DNA from 3 places in the Nonomuraea sp. IBHARD001 genome. Region 2 is predicted to be linked to each of the others. Evidence: riboswitches for the same ligand, from Rfam matches in the RefSeq annotation. Region 2 holds a riboswitch; each other region holds the start of a gene.
The links. Region 2 has a riboswitch for thiamine pyrophosphate ahead of ACTWNK_RS02615 (purine-cytosine permease family protein). Riboswitches for the same ligand answer to the same signal wherever they lie in the genome.
Positions count from the first base shown of each region.

Region 1: it holds a riboswitch for thiamine pyrophosphate, as region 2 does, so the genes downstream of both, tenA (thiaminase II) here and ACTWNK_RS02615 (purine-cytosine permease family protein) in region 2, are expected to answer to the same signal.
Region 3: it holds a riboswitch for thiamine pyrophosphate, as region 2 does, so the genes downstream of both, thiO (glycine oxidase ThiO) here and ACTWNK_RS02615 (purine-cytosine permease family protein) in region 2, are expected to answer to the same signal.

Region 1 covers NZ_JBWBBW010000002.1:5,723,554-5,729,776, forward strand. The annotation lists gene ACTWNK_RS28140 (ABC transporter substrate-binding protein) at 1-808, opposite strand, end outside; gene pgm (phosphoglucomutase (alpha-D-glucose-1,6-bisphosphate-dependent)) at 876-2,486, shown strand; gene ACTWNK_RS28150 (DUF2786 domain-containing protein) at 2,594-3,301, opposite strand; gene ACTWNK_RS28155 (VOC family protein) at 3,338-4,039, shown strand; TPP riboswitch at 4,066-4,164, shown strand; gene tenA (thiaminase II) at 4,152-4,835, shown strand; gene ACTWNK_RS28165 (DUF2277 domain-containing protein) at 4,881-5,108, shown strand; gene ACTWNK_RS28170 (hypothetical protein) at 5,300-6,223, opposite strand, start outside.
Region 2 covers NZ_JBWBBW010000002.1:109,543-115,765, reverse strand. The annotation lists gene ACTWNK_RS02630 (ATP-binding protein) at 1-134, opposite strand, end outside; gene ACTWNK_RS02625 (PAS domain S-box protein) at 276-2,156, opposite strand; gene ACTWNK_RS02620 (methylated-DNA--[protein]-cysteine S-methyltransferase) at 2,249-2,821, shown strand; gene ACTWNK_RS02615 (purine-cytosine permease family protein) at 2,889-4,235, opposite strand; TPP riboswitch at 4,226-4,338, opposite strand; gene ACTWNK_RS02610 (aminotransferase-like domain-containing protein) at 4,427-5,629, shown strand; gene ACTWNK_RS02605 (rhodanese-like domain-containing protein) at 5,607-5,939, shown strand; gene ACTWNK_RS02600 (Fpg/Nei family DNA glycosylase) at 5,944-6,223, opposite strand, start outside.
Region 3 covers NZ_JBWBBW010000002.1:2,704,845-2,711,067, forward strand. The annotation lists gene pknB (Stk1 family PASTA domain-containing Ser/Thr kinase) at 1-1,269, opposite strand, end outside; gene ACTWNK_RS14555 (thiazole synthase) at 1,372-2,127, opposite strand; gene thiS (sulfur carrier protein ThiS) at 2,120-2,320, opposite strand; gene thiO (glycine oxidase ThiO) at 2,317-3,468, opposite strand; TPP riboswitch at 3,466-3,584, opposite strand; gene ACTWNK_RS14570 (NAD(P)/FAD-dependent oxidoreductase) at 3,687-4,853, shown strand; gene ACTWNK_RS14575 (Rv2175c family DNA-binding protein) at 4,884-5,258, shown strand; gene thiE (thiamine phosphate synthase) at 5,236-5,904, shown strand; gene ACTWNK_RS14585 (polyprenyl synthetase family protein) at 5,965-6,223, opposite strand, start outside.

The DNA.
Region 1 (6,223 bases), 5.6 Mb from region 2:
CGTTCTGGAACTTGGCCGGGTCCTTCTTGGCCTCGGCGGTGAGCTCGCGCAGCACCTCGAAGTAGACCCGGACCGCCTCGGGGTGCTCGGTGAGCAGTTCGGTGCGCGCGGCCGACATGTTGAGGTCCTGGTCTGGCAGGTCGCGGCTCTTGACGATGACCTTCGCGCCCTTGGCCACGGCCTCGGGGAAGGCTCTGACGATGGCCCACCAGGCGTCGACCTGGCCGGTGGCGAACGCGGATGCGGCCTGGTCGGGGTTGAGGTAGACGCGCTTGACCTGGTCGACGGGAATGCCGGCCTGTTCGAGGGCGAGCAGCAGGAGGTATTCGCCCCTGCCGCCCTTGTTGACGGCGATCTGCTTGCCGACCAGTTCCCTGATGTCCTTGATCGGGCTGTCCTTGGGCACGATCAGGCCGTCGGTCTCGGGGGCCGCCGGGTCGGTCACCCGGTCGGTGAAGGTGAAGATCTTGATGTCCTTGCTGTTGGCCAGGTACCCGAGAACCGGCGAGATGGCGCCGTCGAGGACGTTGACCGAGCCGGAGCGCACGGCGTCGATGGTGGCGGTGAAGGAGGCGTAGGTGCCGCCCCACTCGACCTTCGCCCCGACGGCGGCCAGGCGCTGCTGCAGCAGGCCGCTCTTCTTGGCGTAGGCGATGGGTCCTGCGTTTCCCGGGTCCTTGAGCTTGAGCACGGCACCGGTGGTGTTGGCGGGCTCTCCGGCTGCGGGGGTGGTCGAGCACGCGGCGGACAGGGCGCAGAGGGTGAGCGCGGCGGTGGCGACCGCCAGGCGCCTGAGACGGAGGGTCATATTTCCTATATTTCAGGTAGGTTTAGTCAAAGTCAAGCGCGGAACCGGCCGCGAGATACTGGGTGGTATGACCCATGAGCGCGCGGGCCAGCCCGCACAGCCGACCGACCTCGTGGACGTGGCCCGTCTCGTGACGGCCTACTACGCGTTGCACCCCGACCCGGCCGAGGTGTCACAGCGCGTCGCCTTCGGCACCTCGGGCCACCGGGGATCGGCGTTCGACACCGCGTTCAACGAGGACCACATCGTCGCCACCAGCCAGGCGATCGTCGAATACCGCACGGCCCAGGGCATCACCGGGCCGCTGTTCCTCGGCGCCGACACCCACGCCCTGTCCGAGCCCGCCCGCGTCTCCGCACTGGAGGTCTTCGCGGCCAACGGCGTCAGGGTGCTGGTCGACTCGCGCGACGGGTACACACCGACGCCGTCGGTCTCGCACGCCATCCTCACCCACCCCGGCTCCGACGGCGTCGTCGTCACGCCCTCGCACAACCCGCCGCGTGACGGCGGATTCAAGTACAACCCGCCCAACGGCGGGCCCGCCGACACCGACGCCACCTCCTGGATCCAGGACCGGGCCAACGAACTCATCGCCGACGGGCTCAAGGGCGTGCGCCGGGTGGCCTACCGGGCCTCGCTCGGCGAGCCGTACGACTTCCTCGGCTCCTATGTCGACGACCTGCCCTCGGTGCTCGACATCGACGCGATCAGGGCGGCCGGGGTACGCATCGGCGCCGACCCGCTCGGCGGCGCCAGCGTCGCCTACTGGGGGGAGATCGCCGAACGGCACCGCCTCGACCTCACCGTGGTCAACCCGCTGGTCGACCCCACCTGGCGGTTCATGACGCTCGACTGGGACGGCAAGATCCGCATGGACTGCTCGTCGCCGTACGCCATGGCCTCGCTCATCGAGCGGCGCGACCGCTACGACGTCTCGACCGGCAACGACGCCGACGCCGACAGGCACGGCATCGTCACACCCGACGGCGGGCTGCTCAATCCCAACCACTACCTGGCCGTCGCCATCTCCTACCTGTACGCCCATCGGCCCGGCTGGCCGCAGGGGGCCGGGATCGGCAAGACGCTGGTCAGCAGCAGCATGATCGACAAGGTCGCCGAAGGGCTCGGGCGGCGGCTGGTCGAGGTGCCGGTCGGGTTCAAGTGGTTCGTCTCCGGGCTGCTCGACGGGTCGCTGGCCTTCGGCGGCGAGGAGAGCGCCGGGGCCTCCTTCCTGCGCCGCGACGGCTCGCCCTGGTCCACCGACAAGGACGGCCTCATCCTCGCGCTGCTCGCCGCCGAGATCATCGCCGTCACCGGCCGCACCCCCAGCGAGCACTACACGGACCTGACCGCCAGGTACGGCGAGCCCGCGTACGCCCGGGTCGACGCGCCCGCCACCCGCGAGCAGAAGGCCGTCCTGGCCAGGCTGTCGGCCTCGCAGGTCACGGCGTCCACACTGGCGGGGGCGCCCATCACGTCGATCCTGACCGAGGCGCCGGGCAACGGGGCGGCGCTGGGCGGTGTCAAGGTCGCCACGGCGGACGCCTGGTTCGCGGCGCGGCCTTCGGGGACCGAGGACGTGTACAAGATCTACGCCGAGTCGTTCAAGGGGCCGGAGCACCTGGCCGAGGTCCAGCAGGAGGCCAGGGCGGTGGTGTCGGCGGCCCTGGAGAGCTGAGCGCTTTCCGGAAGGCTCAGCCTCGGGTGAGTGCTTTCCCGGAAGGCTCAGCCTCGGGTGAGTGCTTTCCCGGAAGGCTCAGCCTCGGGTGAGTGCTTTCGGAAGGCTCAGCCTCGGGTGAGGGGGGAGGCGGGTGGGGTGGGGACGCCGGGGCGGCCGAGGTCGGCCCGGCGGCCCGCTCTGACGCCCTCGCCGTAGCCGGTGCCGCTCGTCCTCGGGACGCTGGTGCGGATGCGCGGGTAGTGCTCGGCGACCGCGCGTTCCACCTCGGCGTGCCGGTCGGCCAGCACCAGTTCGGCGCCAGGCGCGCCCGCCTCGGCCTCCTGCTCGGCATGCGCCTCGGCCTCGCTCAGCAGGCGGTGCACCTCGTCGGAGAAGCCCAGCAGCCACGAACGCCGATAGGCCCTCGGGCTCTCGCCTTCGGGCACGCCCGCCTTCGCCAGGCCGGTGGCCATCTGCAGCAGCAGCGACGTGGCCAGCACCTCGGCACGCTCCAGGTCGGAGGCGAACCCGAACACGTGCACGCGCTGCCCCTCCGCGCCCTTGCCGATCAGCAGCGGCCGGCACCGCGAAGCCTGGGCCACCAGGTAGATCAGCCTGGCCTTCTCCCTGGCCCAAGGGTCGCCGACGGCCACCACCCTGTTGGCCGGGCCGCCCCTGCCGCGTCCGCGCAGCATCGCCTGCTCGATGCCGTGCTTGCTCATCAGCGCCGTGGCCGCGCCCATGAACGCGGCGCGCTCGTGCTCGTTGTCGGTGCCCTCGGCCTTGGCCAGGAGCTTGCGTACCCGGTCGAGTGTGCGGCTGTCGATCGCCATCGGGCCCAGGTTAGGATAAAAGAAAGGGGATCCGCGATGCCGCGCCGCACCTCACGCCCGCCGGGCGCACCGTGCTGGATCGAGCTGCACACCTCAGACCCGCACTCCGCCCTCCCGTTCTACGGCGAGCTCTTCGGCTGGACGTTCACCGCCGAGCACGACGCCCGCGTGACGGCCGCACTCGACGGCGAGCCGGTGGCCGCGATCGTCGGCTCGTCCGGGCCGCCGCGCTGGATCACCTTCTTCGCCTCGGACGACCCCGCCGCCACCGCCGCGCTGGCCGTACGGCCGGGCGGGGTCCCGCTCGCGTCCCTCGTGGCCGACCCGGCGGGCGTGGTGCTGGGGCTGCGGCGGCCGGGCGCCTGGCTGACGCACGAGCACGGCGCCTACGTGTGGAGCGAGCTCATGACCGGGGAACGGGAGCGTGCGGCGGCGTACTACCGGCTCGTGCTCGGGCTCGGCACGACGACACTCGACCTCGGCGGATCGCCCTTCACCGCGTTCACGGCGGGCGGCGAGACGGTCGGCGGGCTCATCGCGCCGCCGTCGTCGCAGGTCGAACCGCGCTGGATCGTGTACTTCTCGGTCGCCGACACCGAGACGAGCACCGCCGTCGCCCGCTCGCTCGGCGCCACCGTCGCACACGGCCCCCTGCGCACGCCGGTCGGGCCGCTGGCCGCGCTGCGCGATCCGCAGGGGGCGGCGTTCAGCGTGTGGACGGTCGCGGGGCCCGGCTGAGCCCCGCGGGCACGCCTGCTACGGTGGCTCGCGACGCGGGGTGCTCCGGAACGGCCGGAGCTGAGATCACACCCGTCGAACCTGATCTAGTTCGGACTAGCGAAGGGACGTCATGTTCTGCGACGACGTCTGGGACCGCACGGCCCCACTGCTGCGAGCCATCCACCAGCACCCGTTCAACACCGCGCTCGGCGAAGGCACCCTCGACCGGGAGCGCTTCGCCTTCTACATCGTCCAGGACGCGCGCTACCTGGAGGCGTTCGCCAGGGCGCTGGCCACCGCCGCCGTGCGGGCGGGCGAGCCGGAGGAGGCGGCGTTCTGGGCGTCGAGCGCCCACGGGGCCATCGCCGCCGAGCGCACCCTGCACGAGGGGTACATCGAGGCCTACGGGCTCGGCGCCGCCGACCTCGACGGCATCCGCACCTCGCCCACCTGCCTCGGCTACTCCTCCTACCTGCAGGCCACCGCGCTCGCCGCGCCGTACCCCGTGCTGGTGGCGGCGCTGCTGCCGTGCTTCTGGGTCTACCAGGACGTCGGTACGGCGCTGCTGGAGCGCACCGGAGGCGCCGAAGGGCATCCGTACCGCGCCTGGATCGACACCTACGCCGACCCCGACTTCGCCAAGTCGGTCGAGCGGGCCAAGGAGATCGCCGATCGGCTGGCCGACTCGGCCGACGACGGGGTGCGTGCGGCGATGGCGGAGGCGTTCGTGCAGGCCACCGAGTACGAGTGGCTGTTCTGGGACAGCGCCTGGCGGCGTGAGGGCTGGCCGACCGAGCCGTACCTCGGCGGCTGAGGCGCTCACGGTGGAATGTCGGGGGCGGCGGGTAGGGTCCGAGGCATGTGCCGAAGCATCAAGACGCTGCGCGAGCCCTACACCCCTGAGGTGACGCACGACGACGTGCACGCCGCCGCGCTGCAGTACGTCCGCAAGATCTCCGGCTTCCGCGCCCCCTCGGCGCGCAACGCCGAATCCTTCGACCGCGCCGTCGCCGCCGTCGCCGCCGCCACCCAGGAACTCCTCGACACGCTGGAGGTCCGCCCCGCCCCACGCCAGCAGTCCGCCTGACGGCGAGGCGGCCTTTCGAGGGCGGGGCTTCGGGCTATGGCCCTGGCCATGGGCTTGCGACGCCTGTTGACCACGGGGTGCCTTCTCCGAGGCGCGTGTGCCTCGCCTCTGCGGCCCCGGGCCTCGGGCCGCCGGGCTGCGCGGCCTCGCGGCAGCCCGGCTGGACGCCCTCCCGAGGGCCCGAGAAGACCTCAGCGGTGGTCGGCGGAGGAGCCGTTGACGGTGAGGATGGGGTCGGAGGTGACGATGGCGGGGAAGGTGCCGGTGTCGACGATGCCGTGTTCGTTGTACGCGGCCTCGATCAGGGCGTGGGCGCGTGGCTCCAGCTTCCACAGGGCGCGGTACTCGCGGGCGGTGATGAGCGAGATGCCCGCCTCACGTGCGATGTCGGCCGCCCTCGGCACGAACTTCACATCGATCTGGTGATCCCAGTACTCCCTGGCCTTGCGCATCAGCGCCGCACGCTGTGCGGTGTCGACGACCGGCGCGAAGGACTCGACGACCTCGAACTCCTCCTCCTCGCCCTCGTCGAAGGCGACCGACCGCGACAGGGCGGGACGCCTCGACTCCTCGGGCGCCCACGGCACCGGCGGGGTGAGGTCGATGAGGTTGCTCGTGTTGTACAGCGCGCCGATCTGGGCCAGCAGCGCCTCCTGGCGTGCCTGGTCGACCGCCAGTCCGGCGTGCTCGACCGCCTGGTCCATGGCCTGGTCCAGCTTGAGCAGCGCGGCCCGCATCTTGCGGTCGGAGGCGCCGCCGTCGCGCAGGGCGCGCGCACGCTTGGCGGCGAGCGCCACCCTGGTCAGGCGCCGGTGCGCGTCGACCTCGCTGGCGGTGCGGTCACTGACCTCCGCCAGGCCGACGCGGACGAGGACACGCTCGGGCGTGAGCCGCCAGTTGATGCGGTGGCGACCGGTGATGCGGTGCCGTTCGATGGCCATGCCGCGCTCCCAGAGCCAGGCGGCGACCAGCGGGGCGGCGAGGCGGAAGATGGCCTCGGCCAGGCTACGGGCGTCCATACTGGACAGCACGGCGGTCAGGCAGGTCAGCGCCCATACCGCGATGCCGTCGATGCCGGCCGAGTAGTTCTCGCGCATGTTGCGCCTGGCCCGCAC
Region 2 (6,223 bases):
AGCTCGCTGACCACCAGGACGGCATCGTCGATGGCAGTGGCGAACACCCCGCATTGCTCCAGGTCAGTGCTGAGGCGCTGGCGTGCGATGGCGACACTCGACGGTGCGTACGGCAGCATCACGACACTCGACACGCTCACCTCCCCGCTCCCGAATCCCCCTGAGGGACACACCCCAGTACGACCGAAATGCCCCGTTCCCCGGTCGCAGAAACCGCCCCTCGATCACAGCTTGTGCACATTGGACGATAGTTCAGCGCATCCGTGACCTCCTCGTTACCACACCGGTGTGTCGTATTCGATAGTGGAAGCTCGTCGCAGTATGAGCCTCATCCGGGTGCCTCCGCCAGGCCTGGGATGGGCGCTGACATCGCCGCCCTGGGCCCTGGCGAGGCTTCTGACGATGTAGAGGCCGAGGCCGACGCCACCGAATCTGCGTCTGTCACCACTGTCCACCTGCACAAATCTCTCGAAGACCCGATCGCGGTCGGCGGGGGCGATGCCCACCCCTTCGTCGTCGACCACCACGACGACTCCGTCGTGTTCCTCCCAGGCCTCGACGGCGATCAGTCCGCCGTCGGGCGAATACTTGAAAGCGTTCTCCAGAAGCTGGCCGAGCACGATGTCCGTGGCCAGGGCGTCGCCTCTGACGAGGGGCAGGGTTTCGGGTATGACCACTTCGACCCGATGTTTGTCAGATAAGTCCGGAAATCCAAGGGTCGCGGCCCTGATCCGCGCCCCGAAATCGAAGGCCTCGGCGCGCACCGCCAACTCGTCGGCGCCCGCTCTGGCCCCGAGTAACAGATGGTCCATGAGCTGACCCAGCGCCCTCGCCCGCTCGGCGATCGTGTGCACGGCCGAGCGGCGCTCACCGTCGCTCAGCTTGTCCCAGCGGGCGTCGAGCGTGCTGGCGAAGCCTCGCACGACGGTGATCGGGGTGCGTAACTCGTGACTCGTCGTAGCCAGGAACAGGTCCTTGGCCTCTTCGAGCTCCTTGGCCCTGGTGACGTCGCGGAAGTCGACCACCGTCTCGCCCGTCTCCACGATCCGCGCGCACAGCACGTCGAGCCAGCGGCCGGTCTCCAGCTGGAGGGTGAGCTTCTCGCCCGGCCTCGGCAGCGGGAACGGCATGCGCCTGCCCAGCACCTGCTCGATGGAGAAACCGGTGAGCTCGCCCGCCGCCGGGTTCCACTGGATGACCCTGCCGCCGCTGTCGAGCACGGCGATGCCGTCGGCGCTGGCGTCGAACACGGCACGCTCGTGCGCCCGCTGGCGAAGGGCGTCCTGGTAGGCCAGGGCGTTGCCCGCGGCGATGCCCGCGTGCCCGGCCAGCAACTCCAGCAGCTCCAGCTCGACATGCCCGGGTTTGCCCTGGGCGAAGAGCGCATAGAGCGCGCCGTACGGCCTGCCGCCGACCGAGGTCAGGCCGAGTGCGATCGTGTGCAGGCCGGGCAGCTCGGCCCAGATCAGGTCGCCGAGCCCGCCGGACTCCAACATGACGGTCTTGCCCGTGCGCAGCAGCTTGCCGACCAGGCTGGAACGCAGGTCGGCGCTCGCCCCTCGCAACGACTCGGGCAGCCGGTGCGAGGCGACGAGCTTGAGCCGCTCGCCGTCGATGACCGCGAAGCCGCCCGCGTCGGCGCCGGTCAGCTCGGTGAGGCTGGCCGCGATCCGGTCGAGGACCGAGGGGAGTTCGAGCTCGGCGTTGATGTCGCCGACCACGTCGGTGAGCCTGCGCACGAGCCTGGCCCGGCGCGCGCCGCGGTCCTTGGCGGTCTGGTCGTCCTTGGTGAGGTGGTAGACGCTGATGAACCCGGTCACCGACACGCCCTGCACCAGCGCACTGGTGTCGGCGCGCACGTCGAGCAGCGTGCCGTCACGGCGGAAGCGCTTGGTGCGCAGGGTGACCAGGCCACCGGTGCGCACGCGCTCCAGCACGGCGTTGTGCTCGGCGGTCAGCTCGCTGGGCACGATCGGCGCCCTGCGCCCGACCATCTCGGCGGCGCTCCACCCGAACAGGCGCTCGGCCGCGCGGTTCCACACCAGGACGGTCTGGTCGCGGTCGAGGACGACGACGGCATTGGGGGAACTCGCCAGGACGGCATCGGCGATGCCGTCGTCGGCGAGGGCGTCACTGCCGGCCCTGTCGTCACCCACGTCTCCATAGTGCCTGTGGCGTGGCAGGTACGGGGGGCGATCCGTCCGATACGCTGCAGGCATAGGCTCCTGTACGCGAAAAGGGTGAGGTTATGTCGGCTGGCGACCTCGATGCCCTGCTGCGGGTTACCTCTCCGACATATCGGGGCGAGGGGCCGCCGGATATTGCGTTCGGCACCGCCGAAAGTCCCATCGGCGCCCTCGTTCTGGCCGTCACCGCGCGGGGTGTGGTCGCGTGCAGCTTCGAGGACGAGCACACCGTGTTCGAGCGCGTCTCGGCCAGGGTCGGTCGCTCGATCGGGCCAGACGCGCGCAGGCTCGACCCGGTACGCCGTGAGCTCGACGCCTACTTCGAGGGCCGTCTGCGTGCCTTCACCACGCCGGTCGACCTGCAGCTCGCCACGCCGTTCGCGCGTACCGTGCTGCAGATGACCTCGGCCGTGCCCTACGGCGGCACCACCACCTACGCCGATCTGGCCGAGCGCATCGGCAGACCGCAGGCCCTGCGCGCCGTCGGCAACGCGGTCGGCGCCAATCCCGTGTGCGTGATCGTCGCCTGTCACCGGGTCGTCCAGCGCGACGGCGCGCTCGGCGGTTACGCGGGCGGCCCCGTGGCCAAGCAGAGCCTGCTCCGCCTCGAAGGCGCCAACCTGCCCACCCGCTGACCTCTCGTACGGCAGGCGCGCGCCCCCCAAAGCCACGCGCCTGCCGTACAAGTACAAGCGGCGGGCCTCACCTGCGGCGGGCGAGGCCCCCGACGGCCAGGGTGACCAGGGCGGAGACCACGAACGCGCCGAGCGCCGCACTCATCCACGGAGCGGGCGTGAAGCCGATCGCCGAGCGCGCGCCCTTCCAGATCGCGGCCCACCAGCCGATCTCGGACGGCGCGGCCAGCATCCACCACGTGACGAAGCCGAGCGCCCACGGCACCACCATGAGCCAGCGCGAGGGCGCGTCGTACGCGGTGTTCCACCGGACGCCCCCGCCCAGCAGGAAGTAGTCGACGACGAGCGCCCCGAGCATGGGCACGAACACCGCGCCGATGATCCCCAGGAACGCGCCGTAGGACTTCACGTCGACCACGAGCGCCACCAGCACCGTCACCACGCCGATCGCCACCGAGAACACCCGGCGGTCCACCTTCGGCATGAGGTTCTGCAGCGACATCGCGGTCGAGTACACGTTGGCGAACGACTGGTCGGTCTCACGCAGCACGAGGACGCCGAAGAAGAGCGCGCCCAGCGGAGCGGCAACGAACGGCGCGAACACCGCGGTCGCGTCGGCCGCGACGGCCGCGGGCCCGGCGATGGCCACCGCGTAGACCCCGAGTGCCAGACAGGCGACCTGCGCGATCGTGTACCCGCCGACCACTCCGGCGAACGCGCCCCTGCCGGTGCGCGAGTGCCTGGCGAAGTCGGCGGCGACCGGCACCCACGAGATCGACAGGGCGATCACCAGGTCGACGGCCGGGATGAAGGCCTCCCACGACCCGCCGGTCTGCGGCGGCGCCTGCCCGACGAAGACCACGGCGAACCACACGGTCGCGACGATCACCCCCGCCGTCACCACCCGCCTGATCAGCCTGATCGCCCCCAGCGGGTACAACGTGAGCGCCGTGGTCAGCACCCCCGCCAGCACCACCCACACCGCGTACGGCACCACGCCCGGGAAGATCGCCTGGGCGCCCATCGAGATCACCCAGAGCTCGAAGGCGCCCCAGCCGACCATCTGCACGACGTTGAGCACCGAGGGGACGGCCGAGAGCCTGGCCCCGAACAGCCCTCTGAGCAGCACCATCGCTGGCTGACCGGTCCGCGCGCCGATCACCGCGGCCAGGCCGACCATCGCGGTGCCGATCAGGCTGCCGACGACGGTCGCGGTGATCGCGGCTGGCACGGTGAGGCCGTTGCCCGAGCCCAGCGGGTCGATGAGGTACAACGCCATGGAGAAGCCGAGCAGGCTGACGCCGAGATTGGCCCAGAAGGCCCCCTGGTCGAGCGCGCCCAGCGTCTTGGGCGCCGCCTCGTCGAGGGTCAGCGGGGCTTCGGCATGCTTGAGATCATCGACGACAGGCGTCATCACGCGCTCCCTACGCCGGCATTACCCGGACAGGTTCATGCGGTCGGCGCCAGCGGTAGACGCCCTCTCAGCCTGGTTGCCCCAAGCTCCCGCGGGTTCTTTAATTTTCGCCCGAAGTATGTCATCTCGCGGCATTCTGACAAGACGCCGGGGTCAGAAAGTGCCCCAACTTTGGGCGGTACTGTGATCGTATGCCCGACCTTGCTCTTGCCTCCCGACTGGCCGGTGTGTCCAGCTCCATCGTGCGCGACCTGCTCGCCCTGACCGCACGGCCCGGTGTGATCTCGTTCGCCGGAGGCCTGCCCGCCCCTGAGTTCTTCGACACCGACGGGCTCAACGCCGCATACGACAGGGTGCTCACCGGTCCCGCGGCCCAGCGCGCGCTGCAGTACTCGCCGACCGAGGGCGACCCCGCCCTGCGGGCCCTCATCGCCGGGCGGCTGACCCGCAAGGGGCTGCGGACGGCGGCGTCGGAGGTGCTCGTGACGGCGGGGTCGCAGCAGGCGCTGAACCTGGTGGCCACCGCGCTGATCGACCCCGGCTCGGTCGTGCTGGTCGAGGAGCCCACCTACCTCGCCGCCCTGCAGTGCTTCCAGCTGGCCGGAGCCAGGGTGGTGCCGGTCAGGGGCGACGCGGACGGCATCGACCCCGAGGCGCTCGAAGAGGCGGTGCGCAGGGAGCGGCCCGCGCTGCTGTACCTGGTGCCGACGTTCGCCAACCCCACCGGAGGCACGCTCTCGCCCGCCCGCAGGGCCGCCGTCGCCGCGCTGGCCGCCGAGCACGACTTCTGGATCGTCGAGGACGACCCGTACGGCGAACTGCGCTTCTCCGGTGAGCCGCAGCCCCCTCTGGCCGCGCAGGCCGCATCGGCCGATCGGGTGATCTACCTCGGCAGCTTCTCCAAGGTGCTGGCGCCCGGGCTCAGGCTGGGCTGGGCGCGCGCCCCGCAGGGTGTGCTCGGCTCGCTCGTGCTGGTCAAGCAGGCCGCCGACCTGCACACCTCGACGATCAACCAGGCCGCTGCCGTGGAGTTCCTCGCGGCCAACGACCTCGACGCGCACCTGGAGCGCATCCGCACCGGCTACCGCGAGCGCCGCGACGCCATGCTGTCCGCACTGCCCGCCGCCACCCCGCCGGGCACCACGTGGAACACCCCGGACGGCGGCATGTTCGTCTGGGTACGGCTGCCGCACGGCCACGACACCGTCGACCTGCTGCCGAAGGCCCTCACGCGCGACGTCGCCTTCGTGCCGGGACCGGCCTTCTACATCGCCGAACCCGACGCCGCGACCCTCCGCCTCTCGTACACGACGTACACGCCCGCGGAGATCGGCGAAGGAATGCGGCGCCTCGGTGAGGTGATCTGGGAGAATGGATCGCATGACGGTTCCTGAGGTCTCAGCCCGCGACGTGCCGGAAGACGGTTTTCTGCTGGATGTCCGCGAGCCCGACGAGTGGCAGGCGGGCCACGCGCCCAAGGCAGTGCACATCCCGCTCGGCCGGCTCCAGGCCGAGGTCGACGGCGTGCCCGCCGACCAGCCCGTCTACGTGATCTGCAGGGCCGGAGGGCGTTCGGCCCAGGCCGCCGCGTGGCTCAACCACATCGGCCGCGACGCGATCAATGTCGAGGGCGGCATGCAGGCGTGGGCGTGGGCGCAGAAGCCCATGGTCAGCGAGGGCGGCCAGGACCCCTACGTCGCCTGAGCCGTCATTTGAGCAGCTTCGACATCCGGCGGTCGGCCAGGGGCTTGCCGCCGGTCTGACACGTCGGGCAGTACTGAAGCGAGGAGTCGGCGAACGACACCTCGCGGATCGTGTCGCCGCACACGTCGCAGGGCAGGCCCGCCCTGTTGTGCACGCGCAGGCCCGACTTCTTCTCGGTCTTGAGGTCCTTGGCCGCGACCCCCCTGGCCCGCTCGACGGCGTCGCGCAGGGTCGTCACCATGGCCTCGTACAGATCGGCGACCTGCTCGTCCGTCAGGCTTGCG
Region 3 (6,223 bases), 2.6 Mb from region 2:
CACCAGCGTGAGCGTCGCGCCGCCCTCGACCTCGGTGCCGCCGGGCGGGTCCATGCCGAGCACGAGGTCCTTGCCGACCTTCTCGTCGTGCCTGCCCTCGGCCAGCGTCACCTTGAAGCCCTTGGCACGGGCCTCCTGACTGGCCATCTGGACGTTCTTGCCCAGCAGGTCGGGCACGGGGACGTACTTGCCCTGGGAGAACCACCAGCCGGTGGCCACCATCGCGCCCACCATGACGACGGCGAGCCCGACCAGCAGCCAGTTGGGCCGCCAGCCGCCCCTGCGCGCGGGAGGCGCCGGAGGAACGGGCACCGAGGTCGGCACCTCCGAACGCGGCTGGACCAGCGTGTGGTTGGCGTAGGGGCGCTGCGGCATCGGCCTGGCGCCCGACATCGAGTGCGACATCGGGGGAGTGCTCTCGCGCGGCAGCAGGCGATGCGCCTCGACCGCGGCCACCAGCATGGCGCTGGCGTCGCCGGGGCGGTGCTGCGGGTCGCGCGCGGTCGCCTGGGCCACCAGCGAGTCGATGAGGTGCGGCGTCTCGGGCACCAGCGAGGAAGGCGGCGCCACCGTGTCGTGCACGTGCCGGTAGGCCACCGACATCGGCGTCTCGCCGTGGTAGGGCTGCTGGCCGGTGACCAGCTCGAACAGCATGATGCCCGCGGCGTAGACGTCGCTGCGCACATCGGCGCCGCCGGTCGTCACCTGCTCGGGCGACATGTAGCCGATCGTGCCGATCATCACGCCCGTGCGCGTCTGGTTGCTCGCCTCGATCGCACGGGCCAGGCCGAAGTCGACGACCTTGACCCGGCCGTCGTCGGTCAGCAGGACGTTCTCCGGCTTCATGTCGCGGTGCACCATGCCCTGCTGGTGCGCGGCGCCGAGCGCGGCGAGCACCGGGATCATGATCTCCAGCGCCTCGCGGGCCGGCAGCCTGCCCCGCTGCTGCAGCAGCTCACGCAGGGTCTTGCCCGGAACGTACTCCATCGACAGGTACACGATGTCGCCATCGGTGCCCTGGTCGAAGACGTGCACCACATTGGGGTGCGACAGGGACGCCACCGACTTCGCCTCGCCGATGAACCTCTGCACGAAGGAGGGGTCCTCGGCCAGCGAACGGTGCATCACCTTGAGCGCGACCGTGCGATCGAGCCTGACGTCCAGAGCCAGGTAGACCGTGGCCATGCCGCCCCGGGCGATCCGGGACTCGATGCGATAGCGCCCGTCGAGAAGCCGCCCGACGAGGGGGTCCGCAATGGTCGTGTCCACCTGGCTGAGTTTACGGGCGTTTTGCCACCGGCATAGCCTGAGCATCCCAAACCGATGCCGAGCCGTTCCACACACCGGCCCCCACCAGCGCGAACGGCATGCTCAGCGGCCCAGCGGCGAGGACGCCTCGGCGTAACGCCTGCGTGGGATGCGTCCCGCCTGCCGCGCCAGCCTCCCCGACACCACGGCCAGGCGCATCGCCTCGGCCATCGCCTCCGGCCGCTGCGCCCTGGTGACGGCCGTGGCCAGCAGGACGGCGTCGCAGCCGAGCTCCATGGCCAGGGCCGCGTCGCTCGCCGTGCCGATGCCCGCGTCGAGGATCACGGGCACGCCCGCCGCCTCGACGATGAGCTCGATGTTGTGCGGATTGCGGATGCCGAGCCCCGAGCCGATCGGCGCGCCGAGCGGCATCACGGCCGCGCATCCCGCCTGCTCCAGGCGTCGGGCCAGCGCCGGGTCGTCCCCGATGTACGGCAGGACGACGAAGCCGTCGGCGACCAGCCGCTCGGCCGCGTCGAACGTCTCGATCGGGTCGGGCAGCAGCGTGCGCTCGTCGGCGATGACCTCCAGCTTGACCCAGGCCGTGCCCAGCGCCTCACGGGCCAGCCTCGCCGTCAGCACGGCCTCGCCGGCGGTGAAGCAGCCCGCTGTGTTGGGCAGCACCTTGATGCCCCTGGCGCTCAGCACGTCGAGCACCGAGCCCCTGGCCGACGGGTCGAGCCTGCGCATGGCGACCGTGGTCAGCTCGGTGCCCGAGGCGACGAGCGCCTGGTCGAGCACCTCCAGCGAGGGGGCGCCGCCGGTACCCATGATCAGCCTGGAGCCGAACTTCTCGCCCGCGATGATCAGCTCATCCACCCTGCACCGCCGTGAGCACCTCGACCTTGTCGCTGTCGGCGAGCGTCGTGGACTCCCACGAGCTCCTGCTGACCACCTCGTCGTTGACGGCCACCGCGACGCCCGTGGTGGCAGGGGTGAGCCTGCGCACGGCCTGGGCGACCGTCGTGCCGTCGGCGACCTCGTGCGGGTCGCCGTTGATCGTCACGTTCATCCGTTGCCTTTTTCCGCTGTCACATGGTCGGTGCGGGTGGGGGAGTCGCCCGCGAAGCGTCCGGGGGAGCAGTGCGCGGCCAGCTCGTGCCCCGGTCCCCGTACGAGCTCGGCGGTGAGCGGGGCCAGCAGCACGCCGCCGCGGTGGTGGCCGGTGGCCAGGGTGAGACCGGCCTGGCCGCTCGGGCCGATCAGCGGCAGGTTGTCCGGCGTGCCGGGCCGCAGCCCCGCGACCGCGTCGCGCAGCTCCAGCTCGGTGACGCCAGGCACCAGCTCGCGGGCGTCGCGCAGCAGTTCGTACAGGCCTCCGGCCGTCACCCTGGTGTCGAAGCCGAGCTCCTCCTGCGTCGCGCCCACGACCAGCTCGCCGTCGCTCCTCGGGACGAGATAGACCGAGGAGCCGTGTACCGTGCCGCGCACACATCTGCTCAGCAGCGGCGCGGGGGAGCCCAGGCGCAGGATCTGGCCCTTCACCGGGCGCACCGGCAGTCCGGCCAGCTCGGCGCTCCAGGCGCCCGCGGCCAGGACCACCTCCTCGGCGCGCACGTCGCGGCCGTCGGCCAGCCGTACCCCTGTCACCCGGTCGCCCTCGCGCAGCAGCTCGCGCACCCGGGCGGGCAGCAGCGGGACGCGGCGGGCGCGCAGGGCGGCCAGGAGGGCGGCGCTCACCCGGCGCGGGTCGACCCACGCGTCGCCCTCGGCCAGCAGGCCGCCGCGCACCGCAGGGGCCAGCATGGGCTCCAGGCGGCGGCACTCGCGGCCCGAAAGGCGCGAGACCGGAAGGCCGAGCACCGCCATGAACGCGGCGAGCTCGTCGAGCGCGGTCAGGTCGTCGGCCGCGAACGCCACGTCGAGCGTCCCGTCGGTGCGGTAGTCGAGGTCGTGCCCGCTGTCGGCCGCGAGCTCGGCGGCGAAGCCGGGCCAGGCGTCGAGCGCGGCCAGCCCCAGGCGCAGCAGCGGCTGCTCGGTGTAGGTGACCTCGCTCACCGGCGCCAGCATGCCGGCGGCGGCGTGCGAGGCGCCCGAGCCCGGCGCGGGGTCCACGACCGTGACGTCGCGCCCCTCGCACGCCAGCCGCCAGGCGATGCTCAGCCCGACGACACCGCCGCCGGCCACGACCGTGCCGCCGCCTGGTGTCCGCTCGCTCATCAGGGGAACTCCGCTCCCTTCGCCGGCATGACCCGGATCAGGTTCATTGCGGTCGAAGGCCACCGAGCCTTCCTCTCAGCCCGGTGTGAAATGGCCGGGCTCCCGCGCGTCTTGCTACCTCCACCAGGGTACGGCGTCGCGATGAAGGCGCGAATTCGCCCCTTCTTTACGAAATCGCCATTGGCGTTGTCCCCCGCGGGCAACCTAAGGTCAAGAGCGTGGATCACGTCGTGGTGGTAGGAGCGGGACTGGCAGGGGTGCGAAGCGTCGAGGCGCTGAGGGCTCGCGGCTACGGCGGAAGGGTCACGCTGGTCGGCGAGGAGCCGCACCGGCCATACGACCGGCCACCCTTGTCCAAGGCCGTCCTGCTGGGCGAGAGCGACTCCACCTACGTCGACTCCGACCTCGACGCCCTCGAGGTCGACTTCAGGTCGGGCGTGGCGGCCAAGGGCCTGCGCGAAGGCGTCGTGGAGACCACCGAGGGCGAACTACCCTACGACGGCCTGGTCATCGCCACCGGCGCCGAGCCCATCAGGCTGCGCGGCGAAGGCCGCCAGTACGTCCTGCGCACGATCGACGACGCCCTGGAGCTCAGGGCGCGCCTGACGCCCGGCGCCAAGGTCACCGTCATCGGGGCCGGCTGGATCGGCGCCGAGGTCACCACCGCCGCCCACCGGGCCGGATGCGAGGTCACGGTCGTCGAGGCCGCGCCCGCCCCGCTGGCCCACGCGCTCGCCCCCGAGGTCGGCGCCCTGTTCGTGCCCTGGTACGAAGGCATCGACCTGCGCCTTTCGGCCATGGTCGGCTCGGTCGACCCCGGCGGTGTCACCCTCACCGACGACGACAAGATCTCCTCCGACGTCGTGGTCAGCGGCATCGGCGTGCGTCCCTCCGTCGACTGGCTGGCCGGGTCCGACATCGACCTGCACAACGGCGTCGTCACCGACGAGCACCTGTGCACCTCGCTGCCGAACGTGGTGGCCGTCGGCGATTGCGCCGCGTGGTGGTCGCGCCGGTTCCAGGCCCGGCTGCGGGTCGAGCACTGGGACACCGCGCTCGGCGCGCCCGACGTCGCGGCGGCCACCCTGCTCGGCGACGTCGCTGTCTACGATCCGGTGCCTTACTTCTGGTCGGAGCAGTTCGGCCACATGGTCCAGTACGCTGGCCACCACGCCGGAGCCCGGTTACTGCACCGTGGAGACCCCACGGCGGGAGGAAAGTGGGCGATCTGCTGGCTGACCGGCGACGACACGCTCGCCGCGATCCTCACCGTGGACCGTCCTCGCGATCTGGTCCAGGGACGGCGGATCATCGAGGGCGGGCAGCGCCTCGACGTCGCCAAGCTGGCCGATCCGGCGGTAGCCGTACGTGACTGTGTTGTTTGAGCAAGGACGCGATGTGGTAGTGGTGGATTCGTGACGCTTTCTGTTGCAGAGATCGACCGGGAGACCGACGAACTCGTTGGCGAGTGGCTCCCGCTCCCCGAAGTGGCCCGGCGCATGGGCCTGACCATCGGCAGGGCCAAACAACTGCTCAAGGACCACAAGCTGATCGGCGTGCGAAGAGGAGGCGGCGGACCCCAGGTTCCCGCGGTCTTCCTCGACGGCGACGACGTGGTCAAGGGCCTGCCAGGCACCCTCACCGTGCTGCTCGACCAGGGGTTCAACGAGGCGGAGTCGCTTCGGTGGCTGTTCACCCCTGACGAGTCGCTCCCGGGTGCGCCCATCGACGCGATCAAGGCGGGTCGCCATACCGAGGTCAAGCGACGTGCCCAGGTCCTCGGCTTCTGACCCTTCGGCCGACCGCGCGACCCGTCTGGCCGATGCCAGGCTCTACCTCTGCACCGACGGCCGCCGCTCGCGTGGCGACCTGGCCGATTTCCTCGACGCCGTGCTCTCGGGCGGCGTCGACATCGTCCAGTTGCGCGAGAAGGGGCTGGAGGCGCGTGAGGAGCTCGCGCTGCTCGAGGTCTTCCGTGACGCCTGCGACCGGCACGGCGCCCTGCTGGCGGTCAACGACCGGGCCGACGTCGCCCATGCGGCCAGGCCCGACGTGCTGCACCTCGGACAGGACGACCTGCCCGTGGCCGTGGCGCGGGAGATCCTGGGCGAAGAAGTGATCATCGGCCGCTCCACGCATTCCGCCGCCGAGGCCTCGGCGGCGGCCGTGCAGGAGGGCGTCGACTACTACTGCTGCGGCCCCATCTGGCCGACTCCCACCAAACCAGGACGGCACGCTCCCGGCTTCCCGCTGCTCAGGCATGCGGCGGGGCTGGCGGGCGGGCGGCCCTGGTTCGGGATCGGCGGCATCGACCTCGCCAACCTGGACGAGGTGCTGGCCGCAGGGGTGAGCAGGGTCGTCGTCGTCCGGGCGATCACCGAGGCCGAGGACCCGGGGGCAGCCGCCGCCGAGTTCGCCAAGCGACTGGCCTCGTAGACGCTGCGGCGTTTCTCCCCGGGTGCGTCAGGGCTTGCGGGAGGTCGCCGCCGGTGGGCCTCAGGACTTGCGTGAGGTCGCCGCGACCGCCAGCTCGACCAGGGCCGCCCTGGCGCCTGCGGCGACGGGAGCCTCGTCGAGGGCGTGCAGCGCGTCCTCCAGGTAGGTCCCGATGAGCTCCTCGCAGGCCAGCAGCGCGCCCGTGCCCTCGATGATCTCGCGAAGCGCGGCCACACCGGCCGGGTCGAGCGCCGGGTCGCCGAGCAGGGCGCGCACGGTCGCCGCCTCCGCGGGCGTGGCCGCCGCCAGCGTGCGGGCG